2 regions of the Streptomyces sp. KPB2 genome follow, and region 1 is predicted to be linked to the other one. Evidence: predicted binding sites of a transcription regulator. Region 1 holds the regulator's gene; the other holds the start of a gene.

Region 1 (3,400 bases):
ATCGGGATGGTGACCGTGCAGTGCAGGTCGTCGCCGCGCCGCTGGAAGGTCGAGTGGGCCAGCTCGTGGATCTCGACGTACAGGTCGCCGGCGGGGCCGCCGCCGGGGCCGACCTCGCCCTCGCCCGCGAGCTGGATCCGGGTGCCGTTGTCGACCCCGGCCGGGATCTTCACGGTCAGGGTGCGCCGGGAGCGGACCCGGCCGTCGCCCGCGCACTCGGGGCACGGGGTGGGGACCACGGTGCCGAAGCCCTGGCACTGGGGGCAGGGTCGGGAGGTCATGACCTGGCCCAGGAAGGACCGGGTGACCTGCGAGACCTCACCGCGACCGCGGCACATGTCACAGGTCTGGGCCGACGTGCCCGGCGCCGCGCCCTCGCCGTTGCAGGTGTTGCAGACGACCGCCGTGTCGACCTGGATGTCCTTGGTCGTGCCGAAGGCGGCCTCGTCCAGCTCGACCTCGATGCGGATCATCGCGTCCTGGCCCCGGCGGGTGCGCGAGCGCGGCCCGCGCTGCGACGCCGTACCGAAGAACGCGTCCATGATGTCCGAGAAGTTCCCGAAGCCGCCCGCGCCGAAGCCGCCGGCGCCACCGCCGCCCCCGGCCTGGGAGAGCGGGTCGCCGCCGAGGTCGTAGACCTGCTTCTTCTGCGGGTCCGACAGCACCTCGTAGGCGGCGTTGATCTCCTTGAACCGCTCCTGGGTCTTCGGATCGGGGTTGACGTCCGGGTGCAGCTCGCGGGCGAGCCTCCGGAACGCCTTCTTGATCTCGTCCTGGGAAGCGTCGCGGCGCACGCCGAGTACGGCGTAGTAGTCCGTGGCCACCTACGACTCCGCCAGGATCTGTCCGACGTACCGTGCCACTGCGCGTACCGCTCCCATCGTTCCCGGGTAGTCCATGCGGGTCGGTCCGACCACGCCGAGCTTGGCAACCGCCTCGCCGCCCGAACCGTAGCCGACCGACACGACGGACGTTGAGTTGAGTCCCTCGTGGGCGTTCTCATGACCGATCCGTACGGTCACGCCCGGATCCTTCGCCTCGCCGAGCAGCTTGAGGAGCACGACCTGCTCCTCCAGTGCCTCCAGCACCGGCCGGATCACCAAGGGGAAGTCGTGCCCGAAGCGGGTCAGATTGGCGGTGCCGCCGATCATCAGCCGCTCCTCGTTCTCCTCGACCAGCGTCTCCAGGAGAGTGGAGAGCACGGTGGAGACCGTACCCCGATCCTCGGCCTCGAAGGGCTCCGCAAGATCTTCCACCAGAGACGGGACATCCGTGAAACGGCGTCCCGCGACCCGGCTGTTGAGCCGGGCCCGCAGATCGGCCAGCGAGGCCTCGCCGAACGGCGCCGGGCAGTCGACCATGCGCTGCTCGACCCGGCCGGTGTCCGTGATCAGCACCAGCATCAGGCGCGCGGGCGCCAGCGAGAGCAGCTCCACGTGCCGCACCGTCGAACGGGTCAGCGAGGGGTACTGCACGACGGCGACCTGCCGGGTGAGCTGCGCGAGCAGCCGCACCGTGCGGGCCACCACGTCGTCGAGGTCGACGGCGCCCTCCAGGAAGTTCTGGATGGCACGCCGCTCGGGCGCGGTCATCGGCTTGACGCCGGCCAGCTTGTCGACGAAGAGCCGGTAGCCCTTGTCGGTCGGGATGCGCCCGGCGCTGGTGTGCGGCTGGGCGATGAACCCCTCGTCCTCCAGGGCCGCCATGTCGTTGCGCACGGTGGCCGGGGAGACGCCGAGGTTGTGCCGCTCGGTGAGGGCCTTGGAACCGACCGGTTCCTCGGTGCCGACGTAGTCCTGGACGATGGCGCGCAGCACCTGGAGCCTGCGTTCACTGAGCATCGGCGCGCACCTCCAGCTGTCGTCCGCCCGTTTCGGCCTGTCTGGCCTGCGTTGACCTGTCTGCCCTGGCACTCACGGCTCGCGAGTGCCAGACTTCCCCGGCCCAGTGTACGGCCGTGGGGTACGCCCCCGGCAAGGCCGTGACGATGCCGTTAGCGTCGTCGCCGTGACGGTGACTTGGGAAGAGCTGGGCTGGGAGCGGCTGGCGGACGGGGTGGGGCGGTGCCGGCTGCCGGGCTGGGACTGCACGGCGGGGCTGGTGCTCGGCGCGGGCGGGGCACTGATGGTGGACGCGGGGTCCAGCCTGGCGGAGGGCGCCCGGTTGCACGAGGCGGCGCGGCGGCTCGCCGACCACCGTGTGACACATCTCGCGCTGACCCACCCGCACTTCGACCACGTCTTCGGCGCGGCGGCGTTCGAGGGCGCGGAGGTGTACGGCGCGTACGGCGCGGCGGGTACGGGCGCGCTGTTCGCGCCGGGCGGACAGGGGCGGGAGGCGTTGCGCGCGGACGCGGTGGCGGAGGGGCTGGACGCGCGGGCGGCGCGGGAGGCGGCCGACGCGCTCGTCCCCGTCCGGCAGGATGTCCGCGGCGAGCAGCGGCTCGACCTGGGCGGTGGCCGTCAGCTCCTGCTGGCCGACGTGGGTCCGGGGCACACGTCACACGATCTGGCGGTGCTGGTGCCCGGCTCCCCGGCCGTCGTCTTCTGCGGCGACCTGGTCGAGGAGTCCGGCGAGCCGCAGGCGGGCCCCGACGCCGTACCGTCCGACTGGCCGGCGGCCCTGGACCGGCTGCTCGATCTGGGCGGCGACGACGCGCTGTACGTGCCGGGTCACGGAGCGGTGGTGGACGCGGCGTTCGTGCGGGCCCAACGGGACGCGCTGGCCGTCCGGTTCGGCGTGTCGCGCTGATCACCGGGCGGGCGTTCCTCGTATCGTCGGCAGAATGCGCCAGTACTCCGCCGACCTGACCCCTCCGTGGAAGAAACCGCAGCCCGTTCCCGAGGTGCCGGCCGACCCCGGTCTGGTGGTCGAGGAGCCCGGCACCGGGTTCTGCGGCGCGGTGATCCGCTGCGAGGCGGGCACGGTGACCCTGGAGGACCGCTTCGGCAAGCACCGCGTCTTCCCGCTGGAACCACGCGGGTTCCTGCTGGAGGGGCGGGTGGTGACGCTGGTGCGGCCGTCCTCGTCCACCGGCCCGGTACGGCCCTCCCGTACGGCGTCCGGTTCGGTCGCCGTCCCCGGCGCACGGGCGCGGGTGGCGCGCGCCGGGCGCATCTATGTCGAGGGGCGGCACGACGCCGAGCTGGTCGAGAAGGTCTGGGGCGACGACCTGCGCGTCGAGGGCGTCGTCGTGGAGTACCTGGGCGGCGTGGACGACCTCCCGTCGATCGTCGCCGACTTCGCCCCCGGCCCGGACGCACGGCTGGGCGTCCTGGTGGACCACCTGGTGCCGGGTTCGAAGGAGTGGCGCATCGCGGAGGCGGTGACGAGCGAGCACGCGCTGGTGGTGGGCCACCCGTACATCGACATCTGGGAGGCCGTGAAACCGTCGTCGGTG
Region 2 (3,400 bases), 2.2 Mb from region 1:
GAGATGACCGTGGCGCCGGTCAGGACGGCCATGTCCTGCAGCATCGCCTTGCGGCGGTCGCCGAAGCCCGGGGCCTTGACGGCCACCGCGTTGAAGGTGCCGCGGATCTTGTTGACGACGAGGGTGGAGAGCGCCTCGCCCTCCAGGTCCTCGGCGATGATCAGCAGCGGCTTGGAGGCGTTGGCCTGGATGACCTTCTCCAGCAGCGGCAGCAGGTCCGCGATGGAGGAGATCTTGCCCTGGTTGATCAGGATGTACGGGTCGTCGAGGACGGCCTCCATGCGCTCCTGGTCCGTCACGAAGTACGGCGACAGGTAGCCCTTGTCGAAGGCCATGCCCTCGGTGAAGTCCAGCTCCAGACCGAAGGTGTTGGACTCCTCGACGGTGATGACACCGTCCTTGCCGACCTTGTCCATCGCCTCGGCGATCAGCTCGCCGACCTGCTGGTCCTGGGCGGACAGCGCGGCCACGGCGGCGATGTCGGACTTCTCGTCGATCGGGCGGGCGGTGGCGAGGAGGTCCTCGGAGACGGCCTTGACGGCGGCGTCGATGCCCTTCTTGAGCAGCGCCGGGGAGGCACCCGCGGCGACGTTCTTCAGGCCCTCGCGCACGAGCGCCTGGGCGAGCACGGTGGCGGTGGTGGTGCCGTCACCCGCGATGTCGTTGGTCTTGGTCGCCACCTCCTTCACCAGCTGGGCGCCGAGGTTCTCGTACGGGTCCTCGACCTCGACCTCGCGGGCGATGGTGACGCCGTCGTTGGTGATGGTGGGGGCGCCGAACTTCTTGTCGATGACGACGTTGCGGCCCTTGGGGCCGATCGTCACCTTCACCGTGTCGGCAAGCTTGTTGACGCCGCGCTCGAGGGCGCGACGGGCGTCCTCGTCGAACTTCAGGATCTTCGCCATGGGAGCGTGAGCCCTCTTCCGGAAATCTTGGGGTTATACGGCAACTGCGCCCCCGACGCCCGGCTTTTTATGGTCGCGGGAGCCAGGGGCGCAGCTGGAAAGCAAGGTGCTTCGAAGTGAAGTACTACTGAGAAGCGCTACTTCTACTTCTCGACGATCGCGAGCACGTCGCGGGCCGAGAGGACGAGGTACTCCTCGCCGTTGTACTTCACCTCGGTGCCGCCGTACTTGCTGTAGAGCACGACGTCGCCGACGGTGACGTCGAGCGGAAGACGGTTGCCGTCCTCGAAGCGGCCCGGGCCCACGGCCAGGACGACGCCCTCCTGGGGCTTCTCCTTGGCGGTGTCCGGAATGACCAGGCCCGAAGCCGTGGTCTGCTCGGCGTCGAGCGGCTGGACCACGATGCGGTCCTCGAGCGGCTTGATGGCAACCTTGGAGCTGGCGGTCGTCACGATCCGACCTCCCCCTTCGGAGATCTCACGGGGTTAACTGTCTGAGGTGGCGACCAGGTCGATCCGTCGTCGCGGGTGCCGGACCTGCCCGTCGCTGTGTTGGCACTCTCCGGTGGGGAGTGCCAGAGCCGAGACTATGACTGCGGTTAGCACTCGGTCAAGCGGAGTGCCAATGCCGGCGGCGCGTCGGCGGGGTTTTCGTGTGAACGCCGGTTTGTGAAGGCACCCTGCGTGGGTGTGGGCGTCGCTGGGGGCTGCCGCCCCCAGGCCCCCGCTTCGGCCCTGAACGGGCCTTGTCCTCAAACGCCGGACGGGCTGTGACTAGAGGTACTTTTCCAAGTTGCCCACCCTCAGCCCCTGCTGCTCGATCGTCTTCAGCAGACGCTCCGTGCGGGCCGTCAGGTTCGTGGCCGTCGGGTGGTCCGGGTCCACGGCGATGATGTCGCCGGGGTGGAGGCGGGGCTCGCCGCGGGTGTAGGTGAGGTCGCCGTCGGCGTCGAGGGTGGCGCGCCACAGGATCAGGGCCGTGATGCCGCAGTCGGCGGCGGCACGCAGGGTCGTGGTGTCGTACGCGCCGTGCGGCGGCCGGAAGAGGTGGGCGCGGACGCCGAAGCGGGACTTGAGCTTGGTCTGCTGGCCGCAGATCTCGGCGCGCTGGCCGGCGTAGGGCAGGCCGCGCAGGGAGCGGTGGTCCAGGGTGTGGTTCTGCAGGCTCGCCCCGAACGGCCGCAGCCGGGCGAAGTCGCCGTACGCCGGTCCGGCGACGGTGTCGGTGAGGAACAGGGTGACCGGGAGCCGCCGTTCGCGGATCAGGCCGGTGAGGGCGGGGTCGCGCTCGGCGCTGTCGTCGTAGGTGAGGAAGACGACCGGGTCGTCGGTACGGACGTGGTCCACGACGGGCGGCAGCCGGCGCCCCCGGTCGGCGTCCTGGGCGGGGTCCCCGGCTGCCGCCGCCTGTTCGGCGGGGGCGGCGAGCCGGTCGCAGGCGGTGAGCGGGAGCAGCAGGATCAGCGGGAGCAGGAGGGCGGCCGGGGCGGTGCCTGCCGGGCGGGACCGCCCTCGCCTCACAGGTAGTCCTCCAGGCGGGCCACCGCGTATCCGTCGGCGGTGATCCGGTCCAGGAAGCGGCGGACCATGTCGGTCATGGTGCCGTCCCAGTCGTTCTCGCCCCGGAAGTGGGTGAGGACGATGTCACCGGGGTGCAGGTCCTGGTCCCACTCGCGGTACTCCCAGTGGTCGACGTACACCTCCTCGCTCCAGATCGGGGCGTACTCGATGCCGCAGGACTTGGCGGCGCGCAGGGTGTCGCGGTTGTAGTTGCCGAAGGGCGGGCGGAAGAGGACGGGGCGCTTGCCGTAGTGCTTCTCCATCACGTCCTGCATGCCGCAGATCTCGTGCTTCTGCTCCTCGTAGGAGAGCGCGGGCAGGTAGGGGTGGCTCAGGGTGTGGTTGTTGAGGGTGACGCCCCGGGCCTGCATCTTCTTGAAGTAGCCGTAGTCGTCCTTGATCTCGTCGTCGGTGAGGAAGACGGTGTACGGGATCTTCAGCTCGCTCATCATCCTCAGGAACGCCGGGTCCTTCTCGGCGCCGTCGTCGATGGTGAGGAAGACGACCTTCTCCTTGGTGGGGACCGTGGTGAAGACCGGCGGGAGGCCGTCCTCCTCCTGGCCGTCGACCTCGAAGCCCTCGCGGGCCTTGATCACCGGCTTCTTCTCGGGCGGCGCGGGGGCCGTCAGCGGGACCTTCTCGAGCTTCCAGCGCTTGGCGGCGGCGACGAGGGCGGCCCGGGCCTCGCGCGCCTCGGCCGCGGCGTCGGCCGCGCGGGCCGGGGCAGCCTCCGGGCCCTGCCGGCCGGCGGCGCCCCGCTCCCCGTGGCCGTCGCCCTGCGCACAGCCGCCGGCGAGGGCGGCGACGGCGAGGACGGCGGTGGCCGCCGCCCCGCGCCGGCGCAGTGCTCGGCGGCGGACCCCGCGGAGTGCGGGACGGGATGCCCGGGACACGCGACGCGACGCCCGACTTTTGTCATTTTGTACGACTGCTCGC

Evidence for each region. The regulator HrcA, encoded in region 1, represses chaperone genes, less so after heat shock. The targets are predictions, from matches to a motif close to TTNGCACTCNGNNNNNCNGAGTGCNAA.
Region 2: the regulator HrcA is predicted to act here: its motif matches at 1,504-1,530, upstream of groES (co-chaperone GroES).

What each region holds. Positions count from the first base shown of each region.
Region 1 covers NZ_CP034353.1:5,502,328-5,505,727, reverse strand. Annotated here, with positions in the region: gene dnaJ (molecular chaperone DnaJ) at 1-824, opposite strand, end outside; gene hrcA (heat-inducible transcriptional repressor HrcA) at 825-1,841, opposite strand; gene D1J63_RS24735 (MBL fold metallo-hydrolase) at 2,008-2,751, shown strand; gene D1J63_RS24730 (DUF3097 domain-containing protein) at 2,786-3,400, shown strand, end outside.
Region 2 covers NZ_CP034353.1:3,327,349-3,330,748, forward strand. Annotated here, with positions in the region: gene groL (chaperonin GroEL) at 1-905, opposite strand, end outside; gene groES (co-chaperone GroES) at 1,049-1,357, opposite strand; gene D1J63_RS14450 (polysaccharide deacetylase family protein) at 1,679-2,425, opposite strand; gene D1J63_RS14455 (polysaccharide deacetylase family protein) at 2,422-3,400, opposite strand, start outside.